DNA from 4 places in the Kitasatospora sp. NPDC034023 genome. Region 3 is predicted to be linked to each of the others. Evidence: riboswitches for the same ligand, from Rfam matches in the RefSeq annotation. Region 3 holds a riboswitch; each other region holds the start of a gene.

Evidence for each region. Region 3 has a riboswitch for cobalamin ahead of ACZ52R_RS20485 (ribonucleoside-diphosphate reductase subunit alpha). Riboswitches for the same ligand answer to the same signal wherever they lie in the genome.
Region 1: another riboswitch for cobalamin. It lies ahead of nicT (Nickel transporter NicT); the one in region 3 lies ahead of ACZ52R_RS20485 (ribonucleoside-diphosphate reductase subunit alpha).
Region 2: another riboswitch for cobalamin. It lies ahead of metE (5-methyltetrahydropteroyltriglutamate--homocysteine S-methyltransferase); the one in region 3 lies ahead of ACZ52R_RS20485 (ribonucleoside-diphosphate reductase subunit alpha).
Region 4: another riboswitch for cobalamin. It lies ahead of ACZ52R_RS12335 (cobalamin biosynthesis protein); the one in region 3 lies ahead of ACZ52R_RS20485 (ribonucleoside-diphosphate reductase subunit alpha).

The regions. Positions count from the first base shown of each region.
Region 1 is NZ_JBVIRY010000007.1:212,272-216,328, forward strand. It holds gene ACZ52R_RS13725 (hypothetical protein) at 1-1,430, opposite strand, end outside; gene ACZ52R_RS13730 (ArsR/SmtB family transcription factor) at 1,486-1,869, opposite strand; cobalamin riboswitch at 1,952-2,165, shown strand; gene nicT (Nickel transporter NicT) at 2,198-3,325, shown strand; gene ACZ52R_RS13740 (cupin domain-containing protein) at 3,479-3,712, shown strand; gene ACZ52R_RS13745 (M24 family metallopeptidase) at 3,815-4,057, shown strand, end outside.
Region 2 is NZ_JBVIRY010000033.1:46,089-50,145, forward strand. It holds gene metE (5-methyltetrahydropteroyltriglutamate--homocysteine S-methyltransferase) at 1-1,718, opposite strand, end outside; cobalamin riboswitch at 1,875-2,100, opposite strand; gene ACZ52R_RS33665 (putative Ig domain-containing protein) at 2,662-4,057, shown strand, end outside.
Region 3 is NZ_JBVIRY010000015.1:8,140-12,196, forward strand. It holds gene ACZ52R_RS20480 (ribonucleotide-diphosphate reductase subunit beta) at 1-761, opposite strand, end outside; gene ACZ52R_RS20485 (ribonucleoside-diphosphate reductase subunit alpha) at 782-3,202, opposite strand; cobalamin riboswitch at 3,394-3,519, opposite strand; gene ACZ52R_RS20490 (GH12 family glycosyl hydrolase domain-containing protein) at 3,602-4,057, opposite strand, start outside.
Region 4 is NZ_JBVIRY010000006.1:278,476-282,532, reverse strand. It holds gene ACZ52R_RS12345 (alpha/beta hydrolase family protein) at 319-1,455, opposite strand; gene ACZ52R_RS12340 (helix-turn-helix domain-containing protein) at 1,581-2,264, opposite strand; cobalamin riboswitch at 2,462-2,593, shown strand; gene ACZ52R_RS12335 (cobalamin biosynthesis protein) at 2,747-3,733, shown strand; gene ACZ52R_RS12330 (cobyric acid synthase) at 3,730-4,057, shown strand, end outside.

The DNA.
Region 1 (4,057 bases), on a different contig from region 3:
GCGAGGCCGGGGAGTTCGGCGGCGGAGTCGGCGAGCCAGCGTTCGGCGGGGCGCTCGGCGTGCACCTCGGTCCGGGCGAGGACCTCGGCCGTGTAGCGCAGGGCGTCGCCGGGGTGCTCGTCGGTGAGGGCGTGGAAGCCCCGTGGGCTGTGGTCCTTCGGGTCGAAGGGGTAGCGCCGCAGGCTGACCTCCGTCCCCTCGCTCGCGCCCTCGACGTCGTAGGCGGTGGGCCGGTCGGCGGCTCCGGGGCCGAGGACGGGCTTGGGGTAGGGCGGCAGGGCCGGTTCGTCCCCTGGTTCGTCCAGTTGCTCCAGGAAGGAGTAGAGCAGCGGGCGCAGCACCCGGGCGGATTCGCCGCGGCGGGCGAGTGAGCGGTCGGTGATCTCGCGCAGGTCGGCGGGGTCCCGGGCCAGAGCCTTCTCGACCTGGGCGGGGAGGTCTCCGTCGGGGTCGAGCACGGGTGCGGCCTGGCCGAAGGCGTAGCTGGGGGAGCGCGGGTCGAGCTCGGCGGCGCCGGTGGCGACGAGCATGGTGGGGCGTTCCAGGGCGGCGCCGTAGAAGGAGACCGAGCCGTGGTCGCCGATCAAGACGTCGGCGGCGACCAGGGCGGCCTGCCAGCCCTGGTGCGGCGGGATCAGGCGCAGGCCCATCCGGCGGGCGGCGTCGAGCAGGGACTCCGGGTCGTGCCGACTCCAGATGTTGGGGTGCAGGACGACGGCCACGGTGTACTCGTCGGCGGGCAGCCGGCGGACCAGGCGCTGGGGCAGGTCGGGGCGGCGGCCGAATAACGAGTGCTCGCTCCAGGTGGAGTTGACGACGACGAGCCGTCGGCCGTCGACGGCGCCGAGTGCGGCGCGGTAGGTGTCGCGGGAGCGTCGGCTGTGCAGCATCCGGTCGAAGCACGGGTCGCCGACCACGTGGGCGACGTCCAGTGCCTCGGGGCAGGAGTCCCGCAGGCGGTCCAGTTGCTCGGGGTGGGAGAGGCCGAGGACGTCCACGAACACCCGCCCGCGGTGGGTGAGTTCGTTGCGGGACAGGCCGGCGGCGCTGACCGTGTCGCCGGTGGACTCGGTCACCAGGCGGTTGTAGCCGGCGCCGTGGGGGAGGACGACGAGCCGGGCGTCCAGGCGGTGCATGGAGGAGTGGACGGCGCAGGCGACGGCCAGGTCGAAGCGGTGCCGGACGGCGTCCTCCCAGTCCAGCACGGTGAAGCCGGGCAGGCCGTGCAGGTACTCGTCGAGGGCGCGGTCGGCGAAGGCGGAGCCGGGGTTGACGGTGAAGTACCGGGCGATGCCGTCGGGGTTCAGCAGGGTGAGGACGTCCAGGACCCGGGTGGCCGAGGTGAGGGTGCGGGCGACCGCCAGCACGCGGGCCTTGACCGGTCGGGTGTTCCAGCGGTCGGCGGGCCAGACGTGGGGGTGGGACGGCACACCATGATCGTACTCATCCGGGGTGGCGCGCCGGGTGCTGTTTCCCGAGTGTCGGTCAGCCCGCCGCTGCGGTGGGCTCGTGATGCTCGGCGGCGGCGCACGCGTCGAGGAGGGGGCGCATGTCCTCGTCCACGAGCCGGTAGCGCACCACACGTCCGTCCTTGTCGCCGGTGACCACGCCGGCCGTGCGGAGCAGCCGCAGGGCCTGGGACACGGCGGTGTCGCGCATGCCGGTGGCGACCGCGAGATCGGTGACGGCGAGCGGGCCGGCCCGGTGGAGGGCGAGCAGCAGGGCGAGCCGTCCGGGGTCGGCGAGCAGGGAGAACCGCTCGGACCAGGACCGGACGTGCGCGGCGTCGCCGATCGCGGCGATGGCCTCGCAGACCCGGTGTCCGTCGATGGTGCGGTGGCCCGCGCGGTCGGCCGGTACGAGATGCATGCGGACATTCTTGCAGGCGGCGTGCTGTGATCCTGGACACCTGCGCAGGTGCGCAGCCTTGCATGGGTCGGGGCGTGGCCCCTACGGTGTAGCCCGCCGTGGTGCTCGGGAAGACCGGTGACGGACCCTCAGGGGTCCGGATTCCGGAGCGGCCCTCGCCACTGTGATCGGGTCACTCCTCCGTCCCCGGAGGAGTGTCGTCCGTACCCACGACGCCACTGGGTGCCTCGCGCACCTGGGAAGGCGGGTACGGACGTCCCGTAAGCCAGGAGACCGGCCACGGCATCTCACGAAGTGATTCCACGAGGTGCTGGAGCGTGATCCGAAGATGACCCTGCCCGAAACCGCCGCCGCAGACGTGAAAGCGGGCGTGAGAACGGTCCCGTCCGTGCTGCCCACCTTCCGGTGGAAGCGCGAGGACACCGTCCGTACGGCCGGGCTGATGGGGGTGATCCTGGCCATGCACGTGGTGGCCTTCGGGACGCTCATCTTCCTGGTCGCACCCGAACGGTACGCGGTCGGTACCCAGGTCTTCGGGGTGGGCCTGGGTATCACCGCGTACACCCTCGGCATGCGGCACGCCTTCGACGCCGACCACATCGCGGTGATCGACAACACCACCCGCAAGCTCATGGCGGACGGCAAGCGGCCGGTCTCGGTGGGCTTCTGGTTCGCCCTCGGGCACTCCTCGATGGTGGTCCTCATGTCCGCCCTGGTGGCGGGCGGCGCGCAGCTGGCGAGCACGCTGATGGACGACGACTCGGCCACCCACAAGTGGCTCGGCATGATCGGGACGACCACCTCCGGCGTGTTCCTCTACCTGATCGGCGCGCTCAACCTGGCGGCGCTGCTCGGCATCATCAAGGTGTTCCGGGCGATGCGGGCCGGGCAGTACGACGAGGCGGAGCTGGAGGCGCACCTCGACTCGCGCGGCTTCATGGCCCGGGTGCTGAACCGGGCGACCCGCTCGATCACCCGGCCCGGGCAGATGTTCCCGGTCGGCATGGTGCTGGGCCTGGGCTTCGACACCGCGACCGAGGTCACCCTGATGGTGATGGCGGGCTCGGGCGCGGCCTCCGGGCTGCCCTGGTACGCGATCGTCTGCCTGGCGCTGCTGTTCGCGGCCGGGATGAGCCTGTTCGACACCCTGGACGGGACGTTCATGAACTTCGCGTACCAGTGGGCCTTCGCCAACCCGGTTCGCAAGGTGTACTACAACCTGACCATCACTGGGCTGTCGATCGCGGTGGCCTTCATCATCGGCACCATCGAACTGATCGGCGTGCTGCACGAGAAGCTCGACCTGACCGACCCGGTGACCGGCTGGATCGCGGACATCTCGCTGGACAACGTCGGCTACGCGATCGCCGGGCTGTTCGTGGTGGTCTGGGCGGTGGCGATCGGGTACTGGAAGCTCGCCCGGGTCGAGAAGCGCTGGGCACCCGAGGGGTCGTGAGCCGGAGGGCATGAGAGTGGCTCATGGGGCCGGGGCATGAGCCGCGCTCATGCGGCAGCGCCATGAGCTCGACTCATGCGGCCGCCCCATGAGGACAGCTCATGCGGCAGCGCCATGAGCGTCACTCATGCGGCCGCCCCATGAGGACAGCTCATGCGGCAGCGCCATGAGCGTCACTCATGCGGCCGCGAGCAGCACCCGGCCGGAACGGTGGAGATCATCCGGGTCGACGAGGGCGAGCCGGCCCTGGTGCACGACGAGCGCGGACACCCGGTGCCGGTCGGCAGCACGGTCTTCTTCGGCGCCTCCTACCCGCACGTCTGCCGCAACCCGGGGCGGCGGATGCCGGCGCTGACCATGGTGGTCTCCGCCCGGCCGCCGCGCTGACCCCTGTCCTCGCGCGCCGAACGGCGCCTGCCCGAGGTGTCCCGGGGTTCCGTCGGGAGTGCTCGGCGGGCGGTTCGGCCCGGGGGTTCGTAGGCTCGACGCATGGCGGATGCGTACGCGGGTCGGCGGGAGCGGGTGAGGGAGCACTGCAGTGCGGCCGGGGCCGATGCGGCGCTGATCACCCGGGCGGCGAACGTGCGGTATCTGACGGGCTGCGCGCCCTGTGGAGCGACCTTGCTGCTGACCAGGGAGCGGGTGTTGCTCGCGCTGCCGGACGACCTGCCGCCGGACGACTCCGGGGAGCACCTGATCGCCCCGGACGTCCCCCAGCTGCCGGTGGCGGCC
Region 2 (4,057 bases), on a different contig from region 3:
GCGTAGCGGAACCAGTCGACGGTCATCGGGCGCGGGCGGGAGATGTCCCCCGCGAGGACCGGGGGCCGCACGTAGCGGGTGCCGTAGGACTGCACCCAGCCGTGCCGGGTGGCCAGGTAGCCGGTGAGCTGCTCGGCGAAGTACTGGACCATGTCGTTGCGTTCGGGCTCGCCGTGCACCAGGACGTCCAGTCCGGCCTTCTCCTGGTAGGCGATGACCTCGCGGACCTCGGCCGCCATCCGCTCGCGGTACGCGCCCGCGTCGATCCGACCGGCCGCCAAGTCGGCGCGGGCGACGCGCAGTTCGGTGGTCTGCGGGAAGGATCCGATGGTGGTGGTCGGCAGCAGCGGCAGGCCGAGCCGGGCGCGTTGGGCCGCCGCCCGGACGGGGTAGGGCTGGGCGCGGCGGGTGTCGGCCCCGGTGACGGCGGCGACCCGGGCCCGGACCGCCGGGTCGCGGGTGATCGGGGAGGTGGCCCGGGAGGCCAGGTCGGCGCGGTTCGCGGCGAGTTCGGCGGTGATCGCACCGGCGCCCTCCCGCAGACCGCGGGCCAGCAGGGCGACCTCGGCGGCCTTCTGCCGGGCGAAGGCCAGCCATCGGGCGATCTGCGGGTCGATGTCGCGTTCGGCGGCGGCGTCGATCGGCACGTGCAGCAGGGAGCAGGACGGCGCGACGTCCACGCTGTCGGCGAGGCCGAGCAGGGTCGCCAGGGTGGCCAGCGACTTCTCCAGGTCGTTGATCCAGATGTTGCGGCCGTCGACGACTCCCGCGACCAGCCGCTTGCCGGGCAGGCCGCCGGCGGCGGCGAGGTCGTTCAGGTTGGCGGCGGCCGGGCCGGTGAAGTCCAGCGCCAGGCCCTCGACCGGGGCCTTGGCGAGCACCGGCAGGGCGTCGCCGAGGCGGTCGAAGTAGCTCGCGACCAGCAGCTTGGGCCGGTCGGCGAGGCCGCCCAGCTCGCGGTAGGTGCGGGCGGCGGCGTTGAGTTCGGCCGGGGTGCGGTCCTGGACGAGGGCGGGCTCGTCCAGTTGCACCCATTCGGCGCCCGCCGCCCGCAGGTGGGCGAGCAGTTCGGCGTAGACGGGCAGCAGCCGGTCCAGCAGGGTGATCGGCTGGAAGTCCTCGGCCACCCCGGGAGCGGGCTTGGCGAGCAGCAGGTAGGTCACCGGACCGACCAGCACCGGCCTGGCGGCGTGGCCGAGGACGAGGGCCTCGCGCAGCTCGGCGACCGCCTTGGCCGGGTTCGCGGCGAAGACCGTGTCGGAGCCCAACTCCGGTACGAGATAGTGGTAGTTGGTGTCGAACCACTTGGTCATCTCCAGCGGCGCCACCTCCTGGGTGCCGCGTGCCATGGCGAAGTAGCCGTCCAGGGGATCGGTGTCGACCGCGGACCGGTGTCGGGCGGGGATCGCGCCGACGGCGACCGTCGTGTCCAGCACGTGGTCGTAGAGGGAGAAGTCTCCGGTCGGGACTTCCCCAACCCCGGCCTCGGCGAGCTGGGCCCAGCTCTCCCGGCGCAGGTCGGCGGCGGTGTTCAGCAGCGCCTCGGCGGTGACCGCGCCCTTCCAGTACCCCTCGATCGCCTTCTTCAGTTCCCGGTTGCGACCCTGCCGGGGGTAGCCGTACGCGGTGGCTGCGGTGGTGGTTGCGGCGCCGGTGGTGGTGGCGGTGGTGGCGACTGCGGTGGTGCTGGTGGTGGTCGCTGCGGACTTCGCTGTCAAGGGACTCTCCTTCGCGAGCCTGATTCCTCTGGTCCCCGATGACGGGACGAAGGCGCGAAGGGGTGACGAACCGGACGGGCGCCCGCACGTGGGCGCGGCTCCGTCTGGTAGGTACGCCGACCCGCCCTCGAGGTCACCGGATCTCCGCGCGCGATCGGTCGCGCGCGGGCAGTGGCAGGTCTTCGGACTCGCGGGCACAGCCGCCCTGCTTCCAGGGCGGACACCTACTGGCCGTCGCTTCCCAGACCCGTCCCGGGCCCAGTGCGTATGACGGCGGTCGTTCCCACTCACCGCTGCGGGGCAGTCCCGGATTCCCACCGGGTTCCCTCTTGCGACGCGCCTGCCTGGCGGACAGGGCGAACCAGCTGCACGGCCAGCTTAGGCGCAGGACCGCGGGAGCTGAACAGGGATTCGCTCAAATCGTCCGGATACTGGGACGGCGTCGACGCGAGGAGCGGCCGGAGGACCAGGCTTCCCCATCGCGGGAGTCGGAACATGACGGCTCGTCACGGCGGGACCCACCGACACCCACCGGCGTCGCGACCCGGCTCCGCCGGTGCGGAGCAGCCCGCCTCCGCCGGTGCGGAGCAACCCGCCTCATCCTCCGGACAATTGATGGGCAAAGCCCGGTAAAGGCTGCGAACGGCACCTTGAGGTTGTCGAACACCCGTCAGTAACCTCATGGCGGTGCCGAAGCGGCCGGGCCCGACCGTGAACGGTACGGGCCTCCGACATGCCCATGCATGTCATGGCCACACCACCCTGCTCACCCGGGGTGCGTGCCCCACCTCCCGTACAGCGCAAGCACCATGCCGGTCCACGGCCATCCGCCGTGGCCGACGAGCACCTGCACGTGATCCGTCAGCACGGGCCCGAGCCCGTCCCGGCGAGCACCCCAACTGCCGGCACCGGCCGCGCCCTCACCCCCACGGAGGGTCGACTCTTGCGCTTCCACTCCCCCAGCGGTGCGCGCCCTGCCCGGGCGCGCAGACTGCTCGCCGCCCTGCCCGCCTTCGCGCTGGCCGCCACCGGCCTGCTCGCGGCCACCGCCCCCGGCGCCGCCGCCGTCCCCGGCGGGACCGCCGGCACCGGCCCCACCACCGGTGTCACCACCAAGCACGTCTGCGCCGCCCCGACCCACCCCGGCGAAATGGCCTGCCTCGCGCTCGCCCGCACCGACCTCGTCCAGCACCTCGCCCTGGCTCCGGACATCAACCCCTCCGGCCTGGGCCCCAGCGACCTCGCCTCCGCCTACAACCTCCCGACCTCGGCCGGCGCCGGCGCCACCGTCGCCATCGTCGACGCCCAGGACGACCCCAACGCGGAGTCCGACCTCGCCACCTACCGCTCCCAGTACGGCCTGCCCGCCTGCACCACCGCCAACGGCTGCTTCAGGAAGGTCGACCAGCGCGGCGGCACCAGCTACCCGACCGCCGACAGCGGCTGGGCCGGCGAGATCTCGCTCGACGTCGACATGGTCAGCGCCGTCTGCCCCAACTGCCACATCCTGCTGGTCGAGTCCGACGACGCCAACATGAGCAACCTCGGCGCCGCCGTCAACACCGCCGTCTCGATGGGCGCCAAGTACGTCTCCAACAGCTACGGCGGCGGCGAGGACTCCACCGACCCGAGCTCCGACACCAGCTACTTCAACCACCCCGGCGTCGCCATCACCGTCTCCTCCGGTGACTCCGGCTACGGCGTCGAGTACCCGGCCGCCTCCCAGTACGTGACCGCCGTCGGCGGCACCAGCCTCAACCGCGCCTCCACCGCCCGCGGTTGGACCGAGAAGGTCTGGGGCAGCAGCTCCGGCGGCAACGGCGCCGGCTCCGGCTGCTCCGCCTACGACGCCAAGCCGAGCTGGCAGCACGACACCGGCTGCGGCAAGCGCACCGTCGCCGACGTCTCCGCCGTCGCCGACCCGGCCACCGGCGTCGCCGTCTACCAGACCTACGGCGGCTCGGGCTGGAACGTCTACGGCGGCACCAGCGCCTCCTCCCCGATCATCGCCTCCGTCTACGCCCTGGCGGGCACCCCGGCCGCCGGCACCGCCCCGGCCTCCTACCCGTACGCGCACACCGGCTCCCTGTACGACGTCACCAGCGGCGCCAACGGCAGCTGCTCCCCGTCCTACCTGTGCACCGCCGCCGCCGGCTACGACGGCCCGACCGGCCTCGGCACGCCCAACGGCACCGCCGCCTTCACCAACGGCAGCACCGGCGGCAACACCGTCACCGTGACCAACCCGGGCAGCCAGAGCACCGCCCAGGGCTCCGCCGTCAGCCTGCAGATCCACGCCACCGACTCGGCCTCCGGCCAGTCCCTCGGCTACGGCGCCA
Region 3 (4,057 bases):
TCCTGGGCGAACTGGAGCTCGGCCTCGACAGCCTCCTCCAGCATCTCCGTGACCTGCTTGGCCATCTCCTCGTCGAAGAGGTCGGGCTCCTCCTCGCGCACGGTGTCGACGACCGACATCGCGAAGTCCATGTGCATGGACTCGTCGCGGAACACCCAGTTGGTACCGGTCGCGAGACCGTGCAGCAGGCCCCGGCTCCGGAACCAGTACACGTAGGCGAACGCGCCGTAGAAGAACAGGCCTTCCACACACGCCGCGAAGCAGATCAGGTTGAGCAGGAACGCCCGCCTGTCCTCCTTCGTCTGCAGCGAGTCGATGTGGTCGACCGCGTTCATGTACTTGAAGCAGAACTGGGCCTTCTGGTGGATGGAGGGGATGTTCTCCACCGCGGCGAAGGCCGCGTTGCGGTCCTCCGGGTCCGGAAGGTAGGTGTCGAGCAGCGTCAGGTAGAACTGGACGTGCACGGCCTCCTCGAACAGCTGCCGGCTCAGGTAGAGCCGCGCCTCCGGGGAGTTGATGTGCTTGTAGAGGCTCAGCACCACGTTGTTCGCGACGATCGAGTCGCCCGTCGCGAAGAACGCGACGAGGCGCCCGATGAGGTGGCGCTCGCCCTCGCTCAGCTTCGCCAGGTCGGCGACGTCCGAGTGAAGGTCGACCTCCTCGACCGTCCAGGTGTTCTTGATGGCGTCCCGGTACCGGTCGTAGAACGACGGGTAGCGCATCGGGCGCAGGGTCAGCTCGAAGCCGGGGTCGAGCAGCATCTTGCGGTCTTCGGGGGTGCTCACTGGCAGGCCTCGCAGGACTCGGGGTTCTCCAGGGAGCAGGCCAGCGCGGCCTCCTCCTCCGGGGTGAGGGTCGGGGTGCCCACCGGGATCGTGTTGGCCGGCACCGGCGCGGCGGCGCGGGCGGTACCCGACGCGGCCTGGGCGATGCGGGTGGCCGGGCGCGAACGCAGGTAGTAGGTGGTCTTGAGACCGACCTTCCACGCGTAGGCGTACATCGAGCTGAGCTTGCCGATGGTCGGCGCCGCCATGAACAGGTTCAGCGACTGGCTCTGGTCCAGGTACGGCATGCGGGCCGCGGCCAGGTCGATCAGCGCGCGCTGCGGCAGCTCCCACGCGGTGCGGTACAGCGACCGCACCTCGGCGGGCAGCCAGTTCAGCTCCTGCACCGATCCGTTGGCGTCGCGCAGCGCGTCGCGGGTCTGCTGGTCCCAGACGCCGAGCTCCTTGAGCTCGCGCACCAGGTACGGGTTGACCTGGAGGAACTCGCCGCTGAGCGTCTCGCGCTTGAACAGGTTGGACACCTGCGGCTCGATGCACTCGTACACGCCGGCGATGGACGCGATGGTCGCGGTCGGCGCGATGGCCAGCAGCAGCGAGTTGCGCAGGCCGGTCTCGGCGATGCGGGCGCGCAGCGCGGTCCAGCGGTCGGCCCACTGCGGGGCGGCCGTCGGGAAGTGGTCGATGTGCAGTTCGCCGCGGGCGGCGCGGGTCTCGCCGTACGCCTCGTGGCGGCCGAGCCGCTCGGCCAGGTCGGCGGAGCGCTCGTAGGCGGTGAGCATGATGCGCTCGGCGATCAGCGTGGACAGCCGGGCGGCCTCGGCGGAGTCGAAGTCGAGCCGCAGCTTGAAGAGGACGTCCTGGAGGCCCATCACGCCGAGGCCCACGGGCCGCCAGCGGGAGTTGGAGGTGCCGGCCTCGGTGGTCGGGTAGAAGTTGATGTCCACGACGCGGTCGAGGAAGGTGACGGCGGTGCGCACGGTGGCGTCGAGCCGCTCCCAGTCCATGGCGCCCAGCAGGTCGTCGGCGGACGCCCCGGGGGCCACGTGGGCGCCGAGGTTGACCGAGCCGAGGTTGCAGACGGCGGTCTCGGAGTCGTCCGTGACCTCCAGGATCTCGGTGCACAGGTTGGAGGAGTGCACCGTGCGGCCCGGCAGCGCGGTCTGGTTGGCGGCGCGGTTGGAGGCGTCCTTGAAGGTCATCCAGCCGTTGCCGGTCTGCGCGAGGGTGCGCATCATGCGGGCGTACAGGGTCTGCGCGGGGATGGTGCGCACGGCCTTGCCGGCCAGCTCGGCCTTGCGGTAGGCCTCGTCGAAGTCGGCGCCCCACAGGTCGACCAGCTCGGGCACGTCGGCCGGGGAGAACAGCGACCAGTCCGCGTTGGCGTTGACCCGGCGCATGAACTCGTCCGGGATCCAGTGCGCCAGGTTGAGGTTGTGGGTGCGGCGGGCCTCTTCGCCGGTGTTGTCGCGCAGCTCGAGGAACTCCTCGATGTCGGCGTGCCAGGTCTCCAGGTAGACGCAGGCGGCGCCCTTGCGACGGCCGCCCTGGTTGACGGCGGCGACGGAGGAGTCGAGGGTGCGCAGGAACGGCACGATGCCGTTGGACTTGCCGTTGGTGCCGCGGATCAGGCTGCCGCGCGAGCGGATGCGCGAGTAGGACAGGCCGATGCCGCCGGCGTGCTTGGACAGGCGGGCGATCTGCGCGTAGCGGTTGTAGATCGAGTCCAGGTTGTCCAGCGGGGAGTCGAGCAGGTAGCAGCTCGACATCTGCGGGTGGCGGGTGCCGGAGTTGAAGAGCGTCGGCGAGGAGGTCAGGTACTCCAGGCGGCTCATCAGGCCGTACAGCTCGGCGACTTCGCGCACGGACTGCTCGTTGTCGCCGACCGCCAGGCCACAGGCGACGCGGAGCAGGAAGTGCTGCGGGGTCTCGATCACCTTGCGGGTGATCGGGTGGCGCAGCAGGTAGCGGGACTGCACGGTGCGCAGGCCGAAGTACTCGAAGCGGTCGTCGCCCTTGGTGTCGATCAGCGCGTCCAGGGCGGCGGCGTGCTTGGCGACGAACTCCGCGGTGGTGTCGCCGATCAGGCCCTCGGCGTGGCCGACGGTGATCGAGGCGGAGAAGGACGTGGAGCCCTGGCTGTTCGCCTCGTCGACGATCTCCAGGGCGAGCAGGCGGGCGGCGAGCTTCGAGTACTGGGGGTCCTCGGCGATCATCGACGCGGCGGCGTCCACGGCCAGCCCGCGCAGCTCGGCGAAGTCCGAGCCGGCGTGGCGGCCGCGCAGCGCGGCGGCGGCGACATGGCCGGGGTCGACCTCGGTGAGGTCGACGCTGCGGTCGGTGAGCAGCCGCAGCAGGGCGCCGCCGGGGTCGGAGACCTTCGGGTCGGTGAAGGCGGTACCGGAGCCCTGGGCGGGCAGGGTGGCTGAGGCAGCGGTGGTCAAGGCGCTCTCTCCTGGCGGCGATCGTCGGCGGTGATCGGAGTACCGGGCGATCGGGGCAGGGGAGCACGCGCGCGGGCGCAAGCGGCGTCCGTGCGACGGTGGCATCCCCGGCCCGCCCGCGAGGCCCGGAAGGTACTGCTGGTGCTGGCGCGGCCTCTGCGGGAGGGCCGTGGCGCACGCTGTCGGCAGGTCATCGGACTCGCGGGCAGGGCTCTTGGAGCCGCTCGCTCACCGCTGCGGGGCAGTCCCGGATTCCCACCGGGTTCCCCTGCATCGACAGCAGGGATGAGCATACATCTAGTGGCGCGAGTCCGATGCAGCCCCACATGTAGTGTCGCGGGGCACGACTGTTCGACTCATCGTGCGATAATCTGCTCAGGCTGGAGGGTGCCATCCCTGGCCCGTACGGGCATCGCACGGGCGCATCCGCACCTGGGTGGTCCCGCCCGCGGAGGCGCTCGCAGAGGCGCCCGCGGAGGCGCTCGCAGTCCCGCTCGAGGAGGCGCTCGGACCGGCACTGGCGGCAGCGCTCGGACCCGCACTCCCGGCAGCACCCGGATTCTCGACGCAGCGCCCCGTGTCCTGGTTGGCGAGCTGTCCCGTGGGGGTCACCCGCCAGCGCTGGTCGGGCCGCGAGGTGCAGCCGGTGAGGACGGGGAAACCGAGGCCCGGGTCCTCGACGCAGCGCCCGTTCTGCCCGATCGAGCCGTTGTCCCCCATCGTCCAGGTCTGGGCCGGCGAGCCGTCGCAGGTGCCGGCGCCGACCGCGGCCGGATCGCCCGCCACCCGGCTGTCCAGACAGAGACCGGGCAGGGCCGAGGTGATCGCGCC
Region 4 (4,057 bases), on a different contig from region 3:
GGCGACACCTCCGCAAGATCGGGCAACAGAGGCAAACCGCCTGGCCGGAAACATGTGACCTGCTCATGCCAGGTCAGTCGCGACGGTTGCTGCGGCCGTTCGAGCGGTCACGGAACGTGAGGGGGAGGGTGGTGTGCGGGGCCAAAAATGTGCCCCTCACTGCGCGGCGACCGCTGCGGGCCGCGCCGAAGCCGTCGGCGGGCGGCAGGGCTGTCGAGCCCGGATCCGGACGGATGGGCGCGCGGGACGGGCCGATCTTGGAGCACGAGAAGTCGGCGGGTCCGACTTCCCGCGCTCCGCACGGGCGGTGGCTCCCGGTCAGAGGAGCGGGGTGAGCCAGCGACGGAGGAGTTCGGTGTAGTGGTCGGGGGCGGAGTTCCAGAGGGTGCCGTGGTCGGCGCCGGGGAAGGGCTGGAGGCCGACCACGTCGGGGCGGGCGGCGGCGAGGCGCTCGGCACTGCGGAACGGGGAGACCCGGTCGGCCGGACTGTGCAGGAGGAGGGTCGGGACGCGCAGGTCGGCTCCCTCGGCGATGCGGGAGAAGTCGGCGAGGTCGACGCCGGTGCGGCCCTGGGCGGCGAGGGCGCCGAGTTCGACGGCCGCACCCCGGACGCCCAGCCGTTCGGCGTCGCCGCGGGCGGTGGCCGGCAGGTCGAGGACCGGCGAGTCGAGGATCAGGCCGCTGACGGCGTACGCCCAGGCGGAGCGGGCCGCCGTCTGCAGGACCATCGTGGCGCCGACCGACCAGCCGTAGAGGATCACCCGACCCGCACCGTGGGCGAGCGCCAGCCGTACCGCCGCCTCGACGTCACGCCACTCGGTCTCGCCGAAGTGGCTGTACCCGTCCGCGGAGGCCGGGGCGCCCTCGTCGCCGCGGTAGGTGACGGCGAGGGCGGGCAGGCCGAGACGGTCGAGGACGGGCAGGACCGGAAGGGTCTGCTGGCGGTCGGCCTCGGGGCCGTGGACGAGGATCACCCACGTGCCGCGCTTGCCGTCGAGATACCAGGCGGGGAGGGCGCCGAGTTCGCCGTCGACCGCGGTCTCGGTGTAGGCGAGGCCGAGCGCCCGGGTGGGGTCGCCGACGTGGACGCGCGGGGTGAAGCGGACCTCGGCGCCGGGGACGAGGGTGCCCCGGTCGGCGCGGACCAGCCGACGGGTGACGCCCTCCTCGTCGCTGTGCAGGACCTCCTCGACGACCGCGTGGCCGCCGTCGTCCCACTCGACCGCCCAGCGGCCGGGACGCAGGCTCTCGGGGCTGCGGCTGAAGGTGATCCGCCCGACGCCGAGGCCGCGGACCAGGACCGGCCCGGACTCCTGCACGGCCGTGACCGGGCGGACCATCCGCTCGGAGGCCCGGCGGCCGATCACCAGGACGACGGCCCCGGCTCCGACGGCGGCGGCCGCCACGACGGCGGCGGTTCCCCAGCGCATATCGATCCCCGCTCTGTTGGTCACGGACCGGACGGTGTTCGTGCACCAGTCCACCGGCGCCCCGGCCGCCCGGCCACCGGGCTGGGCCGTCCGGGTCACTCGGCGCGGGGTCGGGGCGCGGGGACGGGGTCCGGCGTCGGGGCGCGGGGTCAGTCCGTGGCGGCGTCGAGGAGGTGCCAGAAGCGGGGGGTGAGGGAGTCGGTGGTGGGGGGTGGGGCGGCGCGGGTGGTGGCGCCCCAGTGGGTGGGGACGTGGTGTTCCTGGTGGAGGACGGTGAGAGCGGCGGCGAGGGTGTCGGCGGGGGCCGGGACGATGCGGGCGAGGGCGCGGAGGCGGGGTTGCCAGCGGCCCGCGACGCACTGGCGGAGGAGCTGGCCGAGGGCCTCCCGGCGGCCGGTGGCCTCCACGAGCTCGGGCAGGGTCAGGTCGAGGACCTCGGCGAGGGCGCGGGTCTGTTCCTCGTCGCCGTCCCATTGGCCGGTCAGTTCGGCCTGCCGGTAGGTGGCGAGGACGGTGCCGGTGCGGTCGGCGACGGCGGCCTGGCCGAGTTCACGGGCGACGCGGTGGTCGCGCAGCCGTACCGGGCGGGTGTCCATCAGCTGGGCGGCGGGGCACCAGAGGGCGCGGGCGAGGGCGACGAACTCCGGTTCGCTGGGGCGCAGCTCGCCGGCCTCCCAGGCGAGGACGTGGGCGGGCAGCAGCCGGACGCCGTGCGCGGCCATGCCCTCCGCGACCTGCTCGGGGGTCAGGCCGAGGCCGGCCCGGTGGGCGCGGGCGGCCGCGGGGGAGAACGGCACCGGAGGCGGGACAGTGGGGGTCTTTCTGCGACGCATGCCACCGAACGGTAGGCGCGGACCGCGGTGCGCCCCAGCGACCGAACCCACGAAGCGGCCGGTCCGGGGGCGGTGCTCCGCTGGGCGATCCCACAGCGCGTCGGGGCGGTGCCCGGTGTGACCAACCCCTCCGTGACCTCGGTTGACTCCCGGTTCGGCCGCGTGATGGGATCCTGGGGCCAATCGGAGGCATGGAGAGGAAGCCGGTGCGAGTCCGGCGCGGTCCCGCCACTGTCACCGGGGAGCACGCTCGGAATGATCGCCACGGCGGGCCGTCAGAAGCCGCTGGAAGGCCCCGGGGGTGTGTCCGACCCGGAAGCCAGGAGACTCTCGCCCCCGCTACGTCGATCCAGGGCGCGGACCCTGAGTGAGGACACGCACGCGATGCAGGCTGCCCCGCCCCACCGGACTCCGAGCGGCCTTCCGCCGAGCTGTCTCCCGATGAGTTGTCTTCCGATCAGCCCCCTTCCGGCGTTCGTCCTGTGACCGTCCGTCCTGCGACCGGACGCCCCCTGGCCCGCGCCGCCGCGTTCGCACTGGGCGCCGTCGCGGGCTACGCCGCCGACGCCCGCTTCGCCGACCCGCGCCGGGGCCACCCGGTGGCCGTCTTCGGCAGCGCGGCGACCCGGCTGGAGCGGCGCCTGTGGCGCGACGACCGTACGGCCGGGGCCGGGTACACGGCGCTGTGCGTGGGCGCGGTCGCGGCGGGCGCGCTCGCCCTGGACCGTACGGTGGGCCGGCGCCCGCTGGGCCGGGCGGCGCTGGCGGCGGCCGCGACCTGGACGGTCCTCGGCGGCACCTCGCTCACCCGGGAGGCCCGCGCCATCGGCCGCTCGCTGAAGGACGGCGACCTGCGGGCCGCGCGGGAGCGGCTGCCGCACCTGTGCGGGCGGGATCCGAGCGCGCTGGACGGGCAGCAGATCGCCCGCGCGGTGGTCGAGTCGGTGGCCGAGAACACCGCCGACGCCGTGGTGAACGCGCTGGCCTGGGGTGCCCTGGCGGGCACGCCCGGGCTGCTGGCGTTCCGTGCGGTGAACACCCTGGACGCCATGGTGGGACACCGTTCGCCGCGCTACGCCCGGTTCGGCTGGGCCTCGGCCCGGCTGGACGACGTGGCGGGCTGGCCGGGCGCCCGGCTGACCGCACTGCTGACGGTGGCCGCCGCCCCGCAGCCCCGGACGGCCTGGCGGGTCTGGCGGCGCGACGGCTCCTCGCACCCGAGCCCGAACGCGGGCCAGGCGGAGTCGGCGTTCGCCGGGGCGGTGGGCGTGCGGCTGGGCGGCACGCTGCAGTACGGCGAGCGCGTGGAGCACCGTCCGGTGCTGGGCGCGGAGCTGCGGCCGGTGACGGTGGACGACATCGAGCGGGCCTGCGCGCTCTCCCGGCGGGTGGGCGCGCTGGCACTGGGTACGACGGTCGCGGGGCATCTCGTGATCAGGGCGTTCGGTAAGAGGAGGGGTGGGGCATGAGCAACGCGCTGCTGGTCGCCGGGACGACCTCGGACGCGGGCAAGAGCGTGGTGACGGCCGGCATCTGCCGCTGGCTGGCCCGCCAGGGTGTGCGGGTCGCGCCGTACAAGGCGCAGAACATGTCGTTGAACTCCTTCGTCACCGCCGACGGCGCCGAGATCGGGCGGGCCCAGGCGATGCAGGCGCAGGCCGCCCGGGTGGAGCCGGAGGCGGCGATGAACCCGGTGCTGCTGAAGCCCGGCGCGGACGGCCGCAGCCAGGTGGTGCTGCTGGGCAGGCCGGTCGCCGAGGTGGGTGCGCTGGACTACCGCGAGCGCAAGCCCG